2 linked regions of the Fulvivirga ulvae genome follow. The protein of the gene in region 1 interacts with the protein of each later gene in a pairwise test. Links are inferred from orthologs where the notes say so. Each region holds a gene or a part of one and is shown on either strand. Other genes may lie near its edges.

Evidence for each region.
Region 2: the proteins of menB (region 1) and rfaD interact in binary tests that used the Escherichia coli proteins (3 or more experiments, as listed by UniProt). The link is inferred for Fulvivirga ulvae from one-to-one orthologs.

The regions. Positions count from the first base shown.
Region 1 is NZ_CP089981.1:4,623,220-4,632,654, reverse strand. What follows is about bases 2,918-5,742. They hold menB (1,4-dihydroxy-2-naphthoyl-CoA synthase), read left to right. Parts: upstream 2,918-3,830; coding sequence 3,831-4,655; downstream 4,656-5,742. Other genes in these bases: LVD17_RS19690 (zinc-dependent metalloprotease), read left to right, coding at 4,723-5,742; menD (2-succinyl-5-enolpyruvyl-6-hydroxy-3-cyclohexene-1-carboxylic-acid synthase), read left to right, coding at 2,918-3,811. Outside these bases: LVD17_RS19710 (hotdog fold thioesterase), read left to right, coding at 482-904; LVD17_RS19705 (isochorismate synthase), read left to right, coding at 910-2,094; more of menD, read left to right, coding at 2,096-2,917; more of LVD17_RS19690, read left to right, coding at 5,743-7,188; LVD17_RS19685 (hypothetical protein), read left to right, coding at 7,193-7,555; LVD17_RS19680 (AMP-binding protein), read left to right, coding at 7,559-8,653; LVD17_RS19675 (outer membrane beta-barrel protein), read right to left, coding at 8,771-9,307. UniProt on the Escherichia coli protein: Converts o-succinylbenzoyl-CoA (OSB-CoA) to 1,4-dihydroxy-2-naphthoyl-CoA (DHNA-CoA).
Region 2 is NZ_CP089981.1:424,592-433,981, forward strand. What follows is about bases 3,495-6,274. They hold rfaD (ADP-glyceromanno-heptose 6-epimerase), read left to right. Parts: upstream 3,495-4,299; coding sequence 4,300-5,250; downstream 5,251-6,274. Other genes in these bases: lpxB (lipid-A-disaccharide synthase), read right to left, coding at 3,495-3,766; LVD17_RS01865 (6-pyruvoyl trahydropterin synthase family protein), read right to left, coding at 3,776-4,192; LVD17_RS28445 (hypothetical protein), read right to left, coding at 5,331-5,456; LVD17_RS01875 (ATP-binding protein), read right to left, coding at 5,627-6,274. In the rest of the region: LVD17_RS01855 (valine--tRNA ligase), read left to right, coding at 1-2,564; more of lpxB, read right to left, coding at 2,630-3,494; more of LVD17_RS01875, read right to left, coding at 6,275-7,741; LVD17_RS01880 (PKD domain-containing protein), read left to right, coding at 8,306-9,390. UniProt on the Escherichia coli protein: Catalyzes the interconversion between ADP-D-glycero-beta-D-manno-heptose and ADP-L-glycero-beta-D-manno-heptose via an epimerization at carbon 6 of the heptose.

The sequences.
Region 1 (9,435 bases):
TCTTCCTGAGATAGTATTATGTTAAGCGCTTCTTTTTGTCTGTCATAGACATCCTGTGGGCTCTCCCCCCCCTTCTATTCGCAGTGTAATATTACCACTCTGCCACTGATAGATAACGTCATGGTAGTATGCATCCTCTTCAGGTGTGATCTCAATACCTTCTCTGGTACCCCAGTTAATTTCATTCAGACCACTAAGTGCCTGATGAGGAATGCCTTTTTCAATGAATTTCTCCACTGACTGGATACTTCTTTGAAGTGTTGAAGTATAAACCTTATCAAACGGTATCCCCTGAAAAGACTGGTAAAACCTTTCAGCCTGCTTCTTACCGGTTTCATTTAACGGCGCATCAATCCCGCTACCCTGAACTATTTTTTTCAGGTTATAGTCAGTCTGTCCGTGCCGTATCAAATATATTTTTTTGCTTTTCAATTTTGTCTGTATTTTTGGCCTGCAAAAATAACCTTTTTTACCAATTCGCATGATTAATCCGGAGTTAACCCTTGACGATATCAATAAAATGAACAAGAATACCATGATGGAGCATCTTGGTATTGAGTTTACAGGGATCGGCCCCGACTTTATCATAGCAAAAATGCCCGTAGATAACAGGCACCATCAGCCCTATGGCCTTTTACATGGTGGCGCCAGTGTTACGCTCGCAGAAACGCTTGGGAGCGTAGCAGCACACTGCTCCATTGATACTACAAAATATTTTTGCGTTGGGCTGGAAATTAACGCTAATCATCTGAAAGGGGTCAGATCAGGTTATGTTTATGGAAAAACAACTCCCATACACGTTGGTAAATCTACCCAGGTCTGGGAAATCAGAATAACCAACGAACAGGATGAACTGGTTTGTGTTAGCAGAATAACAATGGCCGTTCTGGAACAAAAAAAATAAGAAATTTGACAATCTCAGAAGAAATCAGAATCCAACCCATAGAGCAAGTCATTAACAATGCCGTGGCTTTTGGAAAACAGGAAGGTGGAGCAGTAGCAGTTTGGAGAATTCCGGGGGAGGACAGCATTCAATTGATCGTTGATTTTTCAACTGAATTACAACATACGCCCGAACCTCTGGATATAAAATCACCAGGATTCGTATTCGCCCCGTTTGATACATCAAGTAATACTTATCTGGTTAAAGCTGACTTGCACATTAACATGGGCACTCACCAGATAACAGCAAGGCCGGATTATAACGTAAGCACTAAAACTGAAAAATTCCTAACCTTCCTGGAAAAGGAAAAAGTACAGACTACCATACCATCAGATATCCGAATAGCCGACACCATTGGTGATAAGCAAAAGTTCACCCAACTGGTAAGCACCTCGGTAAAGGCCATACAGGGCGGGCAATTTCAAAAAGTAGTGCCCTCAAGAAAAAAAGAAATTACTTTCAACCAACCCCTTAATGTTGGCGATAACTTCCTGAGATTGGCCAAAGCTTACCCTTCAGCATTTATTTCGCTTGTATTTGTGCCTCAGGCAGGTGTTTGGATGGGTGCCACACCCGAATTACTGATCAGTGTTAAAGACAATACATTTAAAAGCGTGGCACTGGCTGGCACTCAAAAGTTTGAGGAGGGCACATCACTGTCTAATGTGGCCTGGACTCAGAAAGAAATTGAAGAACAGGCACTGGTAAGCCGGTACATCATTAACTGCTTTAAGAAGATCCGATTGAGGGAATTCGAAGAACTGGGTCCAAAAACGGTAGTTGCAGGAAACCTGCTGCATCTAAAAACTGAGTTTAAGGTTGATATGCTGGCAACAAATTTTCCTGATCTTGGGGAAATCATGCTGAAACTGCTGCACCCTACCTCCGCTATTTGCGGCATGCCCCTCGAACCTGCCAGAGAGTTTCTGATCAAACATGAGCACTATGACAGGCAATACTTTGCCGGATACCTCGGCCCGGCTAATTTAAACAACAGCACACACCTTTATGTAAACCTGAGATGCATGCATATCGAAGAAAACAAGGCCACAGTTTTTGCAGGTGCCGGGGTGACAGAAGACTCTCAGCCCGAAAAAGAATGGATGGAGACAGAAATTAAAATGAACACTTTACTAAACATCATTAAATAATTTGAACCTCCAGCCGATCTACAATATCGCCGAAACCTGCAGCAGATATGGCATCAGTCAGGCCATACTTTCGCCAGGTTCCCGATGCGCCCCCATTACGCTTGCATTTGTAAGGCACCCTAAGATAAATTGCCGTACGATTACAGACGAAAGATCTGCCGCATTCATTGGGATGGGTATAGCACAACAGCTAAAAAAGCCAACAGTACTGGTATGCACATCAGGATCAGCCGCATACAACTACGCGCCGGCCGTGGCAGAAGCTTTTTTCCAGAAGATACCCTTGCTGGTGATTACCGCGGATCGGCCACCTGAATGGATAGACCAGCTTGACGGACAAACGATCAGACAGACGGAACTCTATGGCAGGCATATAAAAAAAAGCTATAACCTCCCCGTAGACCTTGATCATCCCGATGCCCAATGGCATGCCCAGCGCCTGATTTCCGAAGCCATAAATACTGCCGAAGAATTTCCTGCCGGACCTGTGCATATCAATGTACCCCTGAGGGAACCCTTCTACCCAAAAGATAGCTCTGAGATTACGTTTGATGAAGCCATGAAAACCATTTCAGAAACCAGGGCTACTAAAGACCTGAGCAGCCGGGAGTGGGAAACCTTAACTGAAAAATGGAAAAAATTTAATCGTATTCTCATTGCCGGCGGTCAAAATAACATAGACAACCGACTCTCTGCGCCTCTTAGCAAGATCATTAAAGACCAGAAAATTCCGGTAGTCGGAGACATTATTTCAAATCTCCACCCAGTGGAAGACCTGATCAGACACGCCGACCTGTTTTTGGGGCAGGATAAAAACGGCCTTCATGAAAGCCTGCAACCAGAACTTCTGGTAACATTCGGCAACTCTACTATTTCAAAAAATGTGAAGCTGCTATTGAGAAAATATCAGCCCCAGGAGCACTGGCACATCCAGATTGGCGGGTATGTAGCCGACACTTTCAAATCACTCAGCAGAATCATAAGGATCGAGCCTGAGACCTTTTTCAAGAAAGTAGCGGAAATAGAACTCCCTTCGACATTCGACAACCAGAAGCAGGAGAATTACTACCACATCTGGCAAATTGAAGAAAGGAAATCTTCTCGCTTGCTACAAACCTTTTTTCCGCATGAACCTTTTGGAGAGTTTGAATTTATCAGGGAAGTTATGCATAACCTGCCTGATAACTCCAATTTACATCTGGCCAATAGCATGGCCGTCAGATATGCTAATTTTTGCGGACTTGAAAACCCATCGGTAGAAGTATTTGCCAACAGGGGCACCAGTGGCATAGATGGAAGTAACAGTACTACAGTCGGTCATTGTTTTACTTCGGAACGAATTAACACCCTCATTACCGGTGACCTGGCATTCTTCTATGACAGAAATGCCTTCTGGCACAACTATGAAATGAAAAACTTAAGGATCGTTCTGGTAAATAATCATGCCGGAGGGATCTTCAGAATAATCAACGGTCCCGATAAGCTGCCTGAGCTTGAAGAATATTTTGAAACCAGGCAAAAGTTAACCGCTAAATTAACAGCTGAGGAATTTGGTTTTGAATACCTCCACTGTAACAAGAGAAGTAAACTAACCAATTACCTGAAAGAGTTCTTTGAAGATAGTGACAGGCCTAAGATACTCGAACTTGAAACATTGAGTCAAGAGAATACTGCAACTCTTAAAACTTTTAAAAACACATTTAGAGACATTAAATAGATAAAATAAACTTAATACTATGGCAGAAAAGAGAAAATGGGAAACCATTAAATCATTTAACGACATAAAATTCGAGTTCTTTGAAGGTATTGCAAAGATCACCATCAACAGACCAGAAGTTTATAACGCATTTCGCCCCGAAACAAATATGGAAATGCTTGCAGCCATGGACATCTGTCGTGAAAGACAGGATATAAACGTGGTAATTCTTACGGGAGAAGGCGACAAAGCATTTTGCTCGGGCGGTGACCAAAACGTAAAAGGCAGCGGTGGCTATATCGGTGAAGACGGTGTACCCAGGCTCAATGTGCTGGATCTTCACAAACGCATCCGTGAGCTGCCTAAGCCTGTTATTGCTATGGTTAACGGGTATGCCATTGGCGGAGGCCATGTGTTGCATGTGGTTTGCGACTTAACCATTGCATCTGAAAATGCAAGATTTGGACAAACGGGACCGAAAGTAGGTAGCTTTGATGCTGGTTTTGGGTCATCATACCTCGCAAGACACGTTGGCCAGAAAAAAGCAAGAGAGATATGGTTCCTCTGTAAACAATATACTGCCGCTGAAGCTGAGACAATGGGTATGGTGAACAAAGTAGTGCCTTTAGAGAGCCTTGAAGATGAAACCGTAGAATGGTGCAAGATCATGATGCAGAGAAGCCCTATGGCCTTACGCATGATTAAGAGGGGACTTAATGCCGAACTTGACGGACAAAGAGGACTTATGGAATTTGCAGGAGACGCAACACTCATGTTCTACCTGATGGAAGAAGCTCAGGAAGGCAAGAATGCATTCCTCGAAAAGCGAGACCCGGACTTTAAGAAGTTCCCTAAGTTCCCTTGATAAAACTATGTTGCCACTGGAACATTTTTAATACAGGGTAGCCTGTTAATTTTTGTAGCTTCATAGTATGAAAAGAATTTTATTCGCAGTATTTGCTATAGCTCAGTTAACAGGTTGCCACTCCACAAAACAGATGGCGCAGACCTCTTCTGACACCACAAAAGAGGAAAAAAAGGAAATTAAGCCCTACGATAAGATTGTCACGAAAAGTACAATCTCTGACGACGGGCTTTTTTTAATACATCAGAATGATGACAAGGTATACTACGAAATACCTGACACCCTTTTGGGCAGAGATATGCTGCTGGTCAGCAGAATCTCGAAAATAGCACCCAACTTTAGTGGCGGATATATCAATGCTGGCACAAAAACCGGCGAGCAAGTAGTACGATGGCTCAAAAGGAACAACAGTATTCTTTTAAAATCAGTATCTTACAATGCTGTAGCCAGCGACTCGCTTCCTATCTACCAGTCCGTAGAATCAAATAACTACGCCCCTACCCTTCAAAGCTTTAAAATCAAGGCTTTTTCAGCGGATTCAACGTCAGTCGTTATAGAAGTCACCGATCTTTTTACAACTGACATACCCAGCCTTAGTGCGCTTTCTTCGGAAATGCGCAAAAATTACAAAATAAAAAAGCTGGATAGTGAAAGATCATTTATCGAAAGCGTGAAAAGCTTCCCTTTCAATATTGAGATAAAACATGAAATGACCTATGTAGCTGATGAGCCTCCGTCGTATACCGAAACAGGCACAATCAGCATGATCATGAGCCAGTCGATGGTATTGCTACCGAAAACACCTATGACCGGACGGTTGTATGATGAGCGGGTAGGTTGGTTCACGGTCAGTCAGATAGATTATGGGTCAGAAGCGCTCAAAGCCGATTCCAAAAGCTTCATCAGGCGTTGGAGGCTGGAGCCTAAAGATCCGGAGGCCTATTCCCGTGGTGAATTGGTAGAACCTGTAAAGCCGATAGTCTATTACCTGGACCCTGCGACCCCGCTAAAGTGGAGAAAATATTTCAAAATGGGTATCGAAGACTGGCAAAAAGCTTTTGAAACAGCGGGTTTCAAAAATGCCATCATTGCAAAAGACCCGCCTTCACCATTAGAAGACCCAGATTTCAGCCCTGAAGATGTGCGCTATTCCATAGTACGCTACGTAGCGAGTACCACAAGAAACGCCATGGGTCCCAGTGTTTCAGATCCACGTTCAGGTGAAATTATTGAAAGTGATATCATCTGGTACCACAACCATCTGAGATCATACAGAAACAGATATCTGTTAGAAACAGGAGCTGCTAACCCCAAAGCACGGACCCTGGATACTCCGGAAGAAGAAATCGGTGAAATGATGAGAATGGTAATAGCTCATGAGGTAGGGCATGCTCTGGGCTTGCCACACAATATGAAAGCAAGTGCTGCATACCCTACAGATTCGCTGAGATCAGGTGCCTTCACTCAAAAGTATGGTATCGCTGCCACCATCATGGACTATGCCCGGTATAATTATGTAGCCCAGCCTGGCGATAAAGACATCAGATTTATACGTCAGATCGGCCCGTATGATCACTATGCCATAAACTGGGGATACAGAGTAATCCCTGACGCTCACTCTTCCGCTCAGGAAAAGCCTGTTCTAGATCAGTGGATCAAAGAAAAGGATGGTGACCCCAAATACCTGTTTGGAAGTGGCTATGGCGATTTCGATCCCACCTCTCAAACTGAAGGCATAGGTGCTGACCCGGTTAAAGCCAGTAGTTATGGTTTATCTAACTTAAAAATTGTAGCAGCCAACCTCATAGGCTGGACCACAAAAGGAAATGATAATTATGATGAGCTGGAAGAGTTATATGGAGAGTTGACAGGCGTCTGGAGCAGGTATATCGGGCACGTTACAGCTAATATCGGCGGTGTTGTAGAGACCCTCAAAACACATGATCAAGCTGGTGTTGTTTATCAGAGTGTACCTAAAAAAGACCAGGAAAGGGCCATGAACTTTTTACTTAATGAAGCTTTCAAAACTCCCGAATGGCTGATCAAAGCGGACATATTAAGAAGAATAGAACATGCCGGTGCTATTGAAAGAATCCGGAACCTTCAGGTAAAACATCTGAATGACCTGCTAAGCTTTGAAACCATTCAAAGACTTATTGAGGCGGAAGCTTTTCTTGGAGCCGACACCTATACAGCCATAAACATGATGGACGATCTTCAGAACGGATTATGGGTTGAGCTGAAGAGTAACCGACCTATTGATGTTTATAGAAGAACACTTCAGAAAGCTTATGTCGAACGACTCGAATATTTAATGACGGCAGAACAACAGCCCCTGCCTGAACGTTGGAGAAGGTATATGGAACGCATTGATGTCAATGTAGACCAGTCAGACATCAGGTCCCTGGCCCGGGCAAAGCTGGCAGAGCTGAAAAGCAGGATCAGGAGATCGGGAATTACAGATAAAATGACAACTTATCATCTGGATGATGTGGAAGCGCGTATTGACCTGATATTGAACCCTAAACAATAAGCCTATGTTTGAAAAAAGAGAAATTTACAGGGCCATAGGTGAGCTTGCTTACGTTATAGCTAAAGCTGGTGACAGCCTTCGTCTTGAAGAAAAGAAGGCTTTTATGGCCATTGTTGAAGAAGAGCTTAGATTTGATGCCTGGGCAGCAGAAAGTCGTTTTGAAATACTTGATGAAAAGGTACATCCAAGCCTGGAACACGCTTATAATGAAGCATTACATGAATTCCGGCTCCATAAAGATCAACTGACACCCGAACTCAAAGAAAAAACGATCAAAGTAGTAAAAAAAGTAGCTGAAGCCTGCAAAAAATCAGAAGTCAAAGATTTCATCTTTGACAGGCTGGAGCATGACTTAAAAGCACTTTAGCAAATGGATCCAGCATTTCAAATCAACGGCAAGACCGTAGCTTGGGAAAAACTTGATCAGTTTGACCCTTCAAACCCTTTTGAAAAAACTACCATTGACTTTGTCCGGCAATGGCTTTCCGGCACAAGCACCTTTAATATCCACACATCAGGATCCACAGGTACCCCAAAAGCCATAAGCATCACCAGGAAACAAATGGAAACAAGTGCTCGGTTTACCATTAATGCGCTACAGCTACAACCTTTCCAAACCGCGCTGGTCTGCCTTGACACCGGTTACATAGCTGGCAAAATGATGCTGGTGCGTGCTTTGATCAATCGCATGAATATCATGGCTGTAAACCCTTCGTCGAATCCCCTGGAAAACATTAGCTATTCACCAGACTTTGCGGCAGTGGTACCACTCCAGCTGGAAGAAATGCTTAAATATGAGCAAGTAACTAATCATCTCAATAAAATGAGTGCCATAATAGTTGGAGGTGCCCCTATAAGCACCATGCTGGAAAGAAAACTTCAACAAATAACTGCCCCTGTTTATGCCACCTATGGTATGACAGAAACTGTCTCGCACATTGCATTGAAAAGGCTTAACGGACCTGAAAAGTCAGCAACATATACAACATTTGAAGAAGTGAAGCTGGGCCTTGATCCGAGAGGCTGCCTTACCATACAGTCTGCACTGACCAACCATGAAGTACTTATAACAAATGACCTGGTAAACCTGGCAGATAACCATCATTTTGAGTGGTTAGGACGGGCCGATAACACTATTAACAGCGGAGGTGTAAAAATTCAAAGTGAAAAGGTTGAAAAAGTGGTTAGTCAAATATTGGATGAACTGGAGCTCCCAAACAGGTTCTTTGTGGCAGGGTTACCGGATGAAAAACTTGGCCAGAAGGTATGCCTGATCATTGAGGCTGAAAGTGTTCAAAGCGATCTAAAAAATATAGCTGTTAGGTTGCAGGAGAAATTAGACAAATATGAGACACCAAAAAGCATCCTGAGTATTCCACATTTTTCAGAGACGCCCACGGGGAAAATCAACAGAAAGAAAACCTTAAAAAATCTTACCATCACCAATAAAACACAGGTAATTTAATTTGATGCCTTGCCAACCTCAATTATTATTAATTCTTCTTTCTCTATAAATAAAAAGCGCTCCATTTCATAATTGAAATGGAACGCTTTTACAATGATTACTTTAAACTATTGGTTACTAGAATTTGTAAGACAACCCTACCTCTAAGCCAGATAATGAACTACCGGAAACTTCTGCATTGGCAGCCCAATTTGGATGAAAATACCACCTGGCACCTGCCTGAACTCCGATGAATGCTTTTGATTCTTCCAGATCAAAATCATCATTACCACTGTAGTTATCACTCCAGATAGTATAACCAACAGATAAACCACCGTAAAGATCCAACTCTCCAGGTAAACCATCTATGTGGTTTCCAAAATGGTAGTCACCTCTAAAGCTTATATTAGTAACAGAGTAACGAACTTTATAACTATTTCCGATAAAACGGTAGCGATCGCTATAGCTTCGGTAACTTATTCTTGGCCCGATTGTGATTTTGTCAGTAATTCCGAAATCCATACCAAAATAAACAGGAACTCCATACGCTGAGGCCCCTAAGCCAAAATTAATCTGTTTCATCCCAGGATCTGGTCCAAATCCCTGAGCTTTCACTATAAAGCTAGCGCCAGACAATAAGGCAAGCAATAAACATTTCTTTAATATGCTGTCCATGAATTTAATTGATTTTAGTTGTTGTCAAATTTCAATTTTTTTGTCCATTAATTCAAACTTATTCAATCAAAGAAACGAGCAGTAACACTAATTTGTTTAAAGTCAGCACCTTGATTAAAATAAAGCGG
Region 2 (9,390 bases), 4.2 Mb from region 1 along the record:
ACTGGATGGACAACAAATTTTTCCATTCGGAACCAAACCCTGATAAAGAACCATACACCATTGTCATCCCTCCACCGAACGTCACCGGTGTGCTGCACATGGGCCACATGCTTAACAATACCATTCAGGATGTACTGATCCGAAAAGCCCGTATGGAAGGTAAAGAAGCCTGCTGGGTACCCGGAACAGACCACGCTTCGATTGCTACGGAAGCCAAGGTAGTGGCTATGTTGAAGGAAAAGGGTATTAACAAAAAAGACCTTACAAGAGAAGAGTTTCTGAAATATGCCTGGGAATGGAAAGAGAAGTATGGAGGCATCATCCTGGAGCAATTGAAAAAGCTTGGTGCTTCATGCGATTGGGATAGGACACGCTTCACCATGGAGGAAAGCCTGTCTGAGGCTGTAATCGAAGTATTTGTTGACCTGCATAACAAAGGCCTCATTTACCGTGGCGTAAGAATGGTAAACTGGGACCCACAGGGAAAGACTGCATTGTCTGACGATGAGGTAATCCATAAGGAGGTACAGTCGAAACTGTACTATGTAAATTATAAAATAGAAGGCGAGGACACCTTCTTAACCGTGGCCACCACCCGTCCTGAAACTATACTGGGTGATACTGCCATATGTATTAATCCTAATGACCCAAGGCACCAGCACCTGAAAGGAAAAAGAGCTTTGGTGCCCTTGATCAACAGGTCTATTCCTATTATAGAAGATGAATACGTATCCATGGAGTTTGGTACCGGTTGCCTGAAAGTAACCCCTGCCCATGATATCAATGACTACGAACTCGGCATTAAGCACAACCTGGAGTCAATCGACATCCTCAATGACGATGGTACGCTTAATGAAAAGGCCCAGATTTTTGTAGGTGAGGACAGGTTTGTAGTAAGAAAGAAAATATCCAAGGAACTTGATGCCGTTGGTCAGCTTTCGAAAGTTGAAGACTACACCAATAATGTTGGCTTCTCTGAAAGGACTAATGCGGTAATAGAGCCGAAACTTTCCATGCAGTGGTTCCTGAAAATGGAAGACATCACAAAGCCCGCATTGGAAAACGTGATGAATGATGAAATTCAGCTTATTCCACCGAAATTTAAGAATACCTACAGCCACTGGATGGAGAACGTTCGTGACTGGTGTATTTCGCGCCAGCTCTGGTGGGGCCACCAAATCCCGGCTTATTACCTGCCTAATGGCAAATATGTAGTAGGCGTAAGCAAAGAGAAGGCATTGGAGAAGGCCAAAGAACTTGACCCGAATATAACCATAGAACAGCTTACTCAGGATGAAGATGTACTGGACACCTGGTTTTCTTCATGGCTATGGCCCATTTCGGTATTTGATGGGTTCAAAAATCCGGATAATCCGGACATTAACTACTATTACCCTACCAATGACCTGGTGACAGCCCCTGAAATATTGTTCTTCTGGGTTGCCCGAATGATCATAGCCGGGTATGAGTATAAAGGTGAGAAGCCTTTCAAAAATGTTTATCTTACCGGTATAGTAAGAGACAAGCAGGGCAGAAAAATGTCCAAATCGTTAGGTAACTCACCAGACCCGATTGATCTTATTAAAGAGTATGGTGCTGATGGCGTTAGAACTGGTATGCTGTTTAGTTCTCCTGCCGGTAACGACCTACCGTTTGACGTGAAGCTTTGCGAGCAGGGCAGAAACTTTGCCAACAAGATCTGGAATGCATTCAGGCTGGTAAAGAGCTGGGAAGTAGATGAAAACCTTGGTGGCGTCCAAAATGAGGCTCCTATTGCCTGGTTCCAGGCCCGTTTCGACCAGACTTTAATGGAAGTTGAAGACCACTTCTCAAAATTCAGGATCTCTGATGCCCTGATGTCAATTTATAAGTTGATCTGGAACGACTTCTGTTCATGGTACCTGGAAATGATAAAGCCGGAATATCAAAAGCCGATAGACCCTAAAACGCTGGAAAGCACGATTAACTTCTTTGAGAAACTGATGAAGATGCTTCATCCGTTCATGCCATTCATATCAGAAGAGCTATGGCACGAGCTAAAGGAAAGGGATAGCAAAGACTGCATTATCGTAGCCGAATGGCCAAAAGCCGGCAAGTACGATGAAAAAATACTGGCTTCGGCCGAGCAGGCTTTTGAGATCATCACAAACATCAGAAATATCAGAAACTCAAAGCAGATCTCTCCAAAGGACTTACTTACACTTAAAATAAAGTCTGAGAACTTCGAGCAGTTCAGCACCTTTACCCCGGTAATACTCAAACTGGCCAACCTTGAGGCTATAGAGTCTACTGACCAAAAAGAAGACAATGCAGCCAGCTTCGTTTTAAAAGGTGATGAATTTTTCATTCCCCTGGCAGGTAGCATTGACCTGGACAAGGAGCGAGAAGAACTGCAAAAGGAGCTGGAATACACCCGTGGCTTCCTTACTTCTGTCGACAAGAAGCTTAGGAATGAGCGCTTTGTAAACAACGCTCCTCCCCAGGTAGTGGAGATGGAAAAGAAGAAAAAAGCCGATGCCGAAGCTAAGCTGAAGGTATTGGAAGAGAGTTTAGCGAAGATGTAGAAAGTGAAAGCCCGTGAAATGAAAAACGGGCTTTTTTTTTTGTTGGATCAATGGTTTGAAGGAATTTATAGATCTCTTTTCATAGTATTTCCAGTTTCTCTTTTTGCTCCTTCCAAATATTTAACCATAAGCCTTGCAGCATTATCAGAAGCGCGGCCTATGTCAAGTTGTTGCTTCATTAGCCGATACTCTTCAATGATGCCACTCCTATAGTTCTTGTTATTTATAATCTTCGTCAACTCAGCTGAGAGATTCTTAAGATTAAGATCATCCTGAATGAGTTCTTTAATTACTTCCTTATTGGCTATTAGGTTCACAAGGGATATATAAGGCACCTTAATTAACCATTTTGCTATTTTATAAGAAATACCACTGGTCTTATAAACAACTACCTGAGGCACCTCCCACATGGCCGTTTCCAGTGTAGCAGTTCCCGAAGTTACTATTGCAGCCTTAGCATGCGCCAACAGATCGTAAGTATATCCAAAAACCAGTTCAACATTACGATTACTCTTAATTGACTCATAAAGCTCTCCCGGAAGGTTATCTACCGCTGCAACGGCAAATTTTTGGTCAGGAAATTGCCTTATCGTTTGATTTATGACGGGAAAAACATTAAGTAGTTCCTGTTGACGACTACCCGGCAAAATAGCTACGTAATCTCCCTCAAGCCTGGTACGTTTTATATCTGGCCGATAATCATTAACCGCATCAAGTACGGGATTACCTACATAATCAACTTTCCAATCATATTTCCTATAAAACTCCTCTTCAAAGGGCATTATAACAAACATGTGATCCACTCTTCTTTTGATCTTCAAAGCTCGTTTTTGATTCCATGCCCAAACCTTAGGAGAAATATAGTAGTATACCGCAATTCCCTTTTCCTTTGCGTACTTTGCTATTTTCAGATTAAACCCTGCATAATCTATTAGAATGATGACATCCGGCTTGAACTGATCAATTTCTTCTTTGCAGCGCTTTAGCAGTCCTTTTATAGTTTTGAGGTTCTTCACCACCTCTAAAAAACCCATGAAGGCCAGCTCACGATAATGCACCAGTATCTCGGCTCCTGCTGCTGTCATATAATCCCCACCGAATCCCCTGACAGAAGCTTCAGTATCATATGCTTTAAGGGCCTTAATTAGATTTCCTGCGTGCAAATCGCCCGACCGCTCACCTGCAATTACAAAGTATTTCATCAGCCCAGTTTAACCATAGTATTCAACATAGTTTCTGGGTGTTTCATAAAGCTTTATGCAATGCATTTGAGCCGATGAAGTGATCTTAGGAAGCTTTTCACTTAGTATCCTCCAAAACTCTATGACAAGGTTTTCAGTGCTGGCCATTTTTCCCTGCATAAAATCAACGTCAAGGTTGAGGTTTTTATGGTCAACCTTATCTACTATCTCTTTACGAATCAATATACTTAGCTTTTTAAGATCGACAACAAATCCTGTATCTGGGTCGGGATCACCTTTTACAGTGACAATCATTTCAAAGTTATGTCCGTGCCAGTTTGCATTCGCACATGGGCCAAACACCTCAATATTCTTCTCCTCAGACCAGTTGGGGTTATACAGCTTGTGTGCTGCATTAAAATGTTCCTGTCTACTTAAAAAAACCATTTTCAGCTCATTAAAATCTTTTGCAAATATACGAAAGAGAACAGATTTTGAGGGTACTACTTCGTTTTAAAGAAATCATTGGGTTAATTTGCTCAAAATTCACATATATGATAGTAGTAACCGGAGCCGTCGGGTTTATAGGAAGCCAGCTTATTGAAAAACTAAATTCTGAAAATTTCAACAATGTTATTGCTGTTGACAAGTTTGACAACCCGATTAAAAACAAGAATATCGAGGGCCTAAAAATACTTGAGAAAGTAGATCGGGATGTATTCCTCCAGTGGCTTGAAGTTAATTACGAAGAAGTAGAGTTTATTTTTCACATTGGGGCCAAAACAGATACTACCTTATTTGATGAAGAACTTCTAAACAGGCTAAACACTCAATACACAAAGGACCTCTGGTTAAGGTGCGTAAAATACCAAATCCCAATTGTTTATGCCTCCTCTGCCGCTACCTATGGCTTAGGCGAGCATGGCTATAATGACGATGAAAAACATATCCCAAGCCTCAAACCTCTTAATCCTTACGGTCAATCGAAGCAAGATTTTGATACATGGGCTCTGAAACAGTCAGAAAAACCATTTTACTGGGCAGGGTTAAAGTTCTTCAATGTGTATGGTCCAAATGAATACCATAAAGGACGAATGGCGTCTGTTGTTTGGCATGCTTATAACCAAATAAAGGATACAGGTGCAATGAAGTTATTCCGTTCTCACAATGCTCAATACAAAGATGGAGAGCAGATGCGTGACTTTGTATATGTGAAGGATGTTGTTGATGTGTGCTACTGGCTTATGCATCACAGAAAAGATTCAGGCATTTATAACCTGGGAAGCGGTAAAGCCAGAACGTTTCTTGACTTGACAAAGGCTGTATTCAAAGCCATGGGTAAAGAGGAAAACATCAGCTTCATTGATACCCCAGAAGATATAAGGGACAAATACCAGTATTTTACTGAAGCCAATATGGATAAGTTGAGAGGGATTGGATATTCAAAGAAATTTCATGATTTGGAAGAGGGGGTTGAGGAGTATATATGTACACAATCTCAATAGTTATTATCTCTGTCCTGAGCATCGTTTTTCTGCCGTATATGACGATTGGCTCGAATTTGCGTTTTATTGAACCTCAATTTTTACTTAGGTGTTACTTCGCCATCTGCTTTTGCTTTACGCTCTGCCTTTCTAATATGGAGCTGCTCTAAGCGCCTGGTTTCTTTCTTTGTTAGCTCTCCGGAAGCTTTATCCTCCGCTATTCTCACATGTTGAACAGACTGTCTGGCATCAACCTTTTCCGGTATTGGTTTGAGCCATACATGCCAAAGTGAAACATAAAAAGTATAGCTGAGAAGAAAATCATCTTTTTCATAAAAGTAGCATTTAAAATTTTCAATACTTTGACGTCAGAAAACTTAGGTTTAACTGCTAAAAATTATGAAGTGATTTTTTCAGAAGTAACTGTAACTTTCAAAGGAAATTTAATTACAAACTCACTTCCCTTGTCCATTTCCGTCTCCAATTCTATCTCTGCCTCTAACCTACCTACCAAAGTTTTTACGATGGCAAGCCCAAGCCCATTAGAGCTCTCTCCGGCGGTTGGTTGGGCACTAAGTTTTGTAAATTTTTTGTAAATATTTTGTATATCCTCTTCCGTAAATCCCTGTCCAAAATCCTTTACGGAAATAAATGTATAACTCTCTGTTCTGCCTACTTTCAGAATAACCGGATTACCCGGGTCTGAGAATTTTATAGCATTGGATATTAGGTTATCAAGAATTCTCGACAAATAAACCTTATCCGAATTAATGAATATATGGGACTCACCTCCCTCAAGCCGCAACTCAATTTGCTTTGATTTGGCATCTGCATAAAAGCCCTTTACTTTATCTAGCAGTAAGCTGTAGATGTCAACCTTTGATATCTCCGGTTTACGCTTGTCATACTCAAAAGCATTCACATCAAGTAAATCACGGATCAGGTCAATACCGCTCTGCGAAATACTCTTTAACAGGGATACATAGTTTCGCTGTTCTTCGGCAAGGCCAGAGAGCAGCAAAAGCTCCCCAATACCTTTAATTCTGTTAAAAGGGGACTTAAGATCATGAGCAACAATATTCATTAAAGTATCCTTTTCATTATTGAGCTCCGCCAAATCCACATTATGCTTGTGCAAAACTTTATTTTGAGCGTTGATCATATCATTTTGCTCACTGATCTCTTCCTGCTGTTTAGCGATGTAAGCATTTTTCTGTTGTAGTTTTTCATTTGCTTTCCGCCTCCTCCTGCTCGTAAACCAGAGATTAACAACTAATATCAATACGGCTCCTACGATTATGGCAAGAGCCGTATTATAAGTTCGTTGTCTGTCTATTACTGCCTGATCACGAGCCTGGTTAGCCAGCAGCAACTCATTTTCCTTATCCTTTTTCTCAATCTCAAGCCTTGCTTCGGAACGTTCAATGGCGCGGGCCATCTCTGCATTATTCAGTGCCTGCCTTACCTCTGCAAAGCGTTGAAAATTTTCATATGCACAATTAATATTACCCTTTACCTCGCAAATCTCTGCAAGGTAAAAGTAGGCGTCCTCCTGAAGCATCAGTTCTCTGGAGCGCGAGGCCGTATTCAACACCTTGTTGAAATAATACCTGGCTTTATCAAAATCCTTTTCCACAAAATATATCTTACCCAATTGGGTATCTATTCTGCTAAGCAGATTAAGATTACCTGTATTACCAGCCATATTCGAAGCTTTCTGAGCAAAAATCAATGCTTCTGGAAATTTATCCTGAATATAATATAAGTTAGATATGCCTATATTGATATTTGCAATGTTGATGACATCATCTATAGACTCTGCTTTTACTTTTGCCTGAAGGTAATAATCAAAAACCTTTTCATAGTTCCTGTTGTGCTCCTGAATTTGGGCCATCTCCAGCAGCATAGAAACCTGCCCCGGAATATTATCAGTAGCCAGTCTGATATCAAGGGCCCGCTGAGACATTTCCAGAGCCTTTTTATAATTATTCTGTGTCTGGTAAAGCTCTGACAAACTTTTATAACAGTAACTCAGCCCTTCTTTGTCGTTAAGTTTTTCAAAAATTTCGAGCGCGGTGAAATAATAGTCGTAGGATTTAACAAAGTCTCCCTGCGCGGCAAATAAGCGCCCCAGGCTATTGAGTGAATGTGCATATTGAGATGAATCATTGTGCTTGATGGCTGCCTCCATAGCCATATTGTAGTAATCAAAAGATTTTACCTGATCTCCCTTATAATGATATGCCACACCCATATAATTAAGAGATTGGGCTATTCTTCCCTCAATTTTTAAAGTCCTGGTTAAATCAATGGCCTTGCCGCTAAAGTAAAGAGTACTATCGGGATGAGATTTTCTATACTCCCAGGCAAGAGCATTATAAATGTCAATTTGATCAACACCCTTAACTTTTTTCAATACAGAATAAAGGCTATCTATTTGCGAAATATTCTGACCAATCACGCCGGGAATGGTTGACAAAGAAAGGGCGATAATAATGATAAGTCTCTTCATCTAACAAAAAACCAACTCTACACAATGTTTAGCACTATATTAAATATAAAAAAGGTTATGCTCAGTTCTCAATATTTATTCAACTAAATACCCTAAAAACCTAAAGTCATTAGATTTTATTCATTTTTTATTAAAAATATTACAATACAAATACTCTAAAGAGCTAAAAGAGAATATGAGTCAAACTCTATTTGCCTATGTTTCAATCATCACCAATAACTTCCTTTTATTGTCAAAATACCAGTAAAAACACATTTAAAGGACAAATACGATAACCACAATCTGTTATAAATAAGCACCATAGATTTCTAAAAAATATGGAACGAAAGTTCTGCCATGTAAGTTATTTCCTAAACATTGCAAAAAATTAAGCTAAGAATATTTAAAGTGCAAATTTATAAATCGACTAGTTGAATGAAAGTTAAGATTTAGAATATGAATTTTTAATATAAAATTATTTATATTTACTAACCCTTGTGACAGGTAAACTTATTCAGCCAAAATAACCAAAACTTACCTAAACATTGGCATAATCAATCTGTTATAAATAAACCAACTACGATTATGCAGCTATTTATTAAACTAACCATCTGTTTTACACTGGCATATTCTTCATCCTTTGCCTTAAATATGGATGTTGAATCTGCCGATACGGTAGAATATCTCATTTTTACCCCTCCCGGCTATAACGGTTCTGAGGCATATCCACTGCTAGTTTATCTTCATGGTGCCCAGGCAATCGGGCCAGATATATCATGCTCCGTGGGCAAGGGGCTCCCGGGGGCTATAAAGAATAACAATTTTTTCAATAACATTCCCATGATTATAGTTGCACCGCATGTTAAAAAGGCAGGAGGATGCAGTAATTTGGCAAATAATGATTATGAATGGAATACTGATATGGTCAATAATGTCATTGATCATATCATAAGCAATTATAATATAGACGAAAGTCGAATATTCGGCAGTGGTATCAGCCTTGGAGCCAAAGGTCTTTGGGATTACGTACTGGCACACCCTGATAGAATGGCCGGTATTGTCCCATTCAGTGGCAATGCTCCGATTGAAAATATTTGCACACTTGACGAAGTGGCTGTGTGGGCTTTCCATGGCGAAGTAGATGGCACTATTCCGCCTACAGGAGGAACCGATCGCAAAGGTTCTCAAACCTTAGTTGATGAGTTGAACAGTTGTGATGATGAACCATATATCCCCGCATACATTACTTTGTTAACATCAAAAGGTCATAATGGATGGGATCAGGTTTATGACCTCAGCAGCGGATATAATATTTATGAATGGTTATTAGGTCTAAAAAGGAATATATCAACCGATTATACTCCCTTAGTGAATCTGGGACCGGATAAATCCTTCGTAAACCCACCTCATTCTTTCAGCATCAAAAGCTTTACCTATGACCCAAACGGAACAATTGTTAATTATGATTGGGATGTTGATGGCCCTGCCCAAACCACACTCAGCGGGCAGCCTAACTTAACGGTTAACCTCAGTACTCCTGGCAATTATATCGTTACCCTGACAGTTACTGATAATGAAGGTAACATGAATAGTGACCAGATGGAAGTAAATGTCTTGAGTAGTTCAGGCTCAACTCCTCAAATCACCGGATTAAGGTTGTATCATGGCGA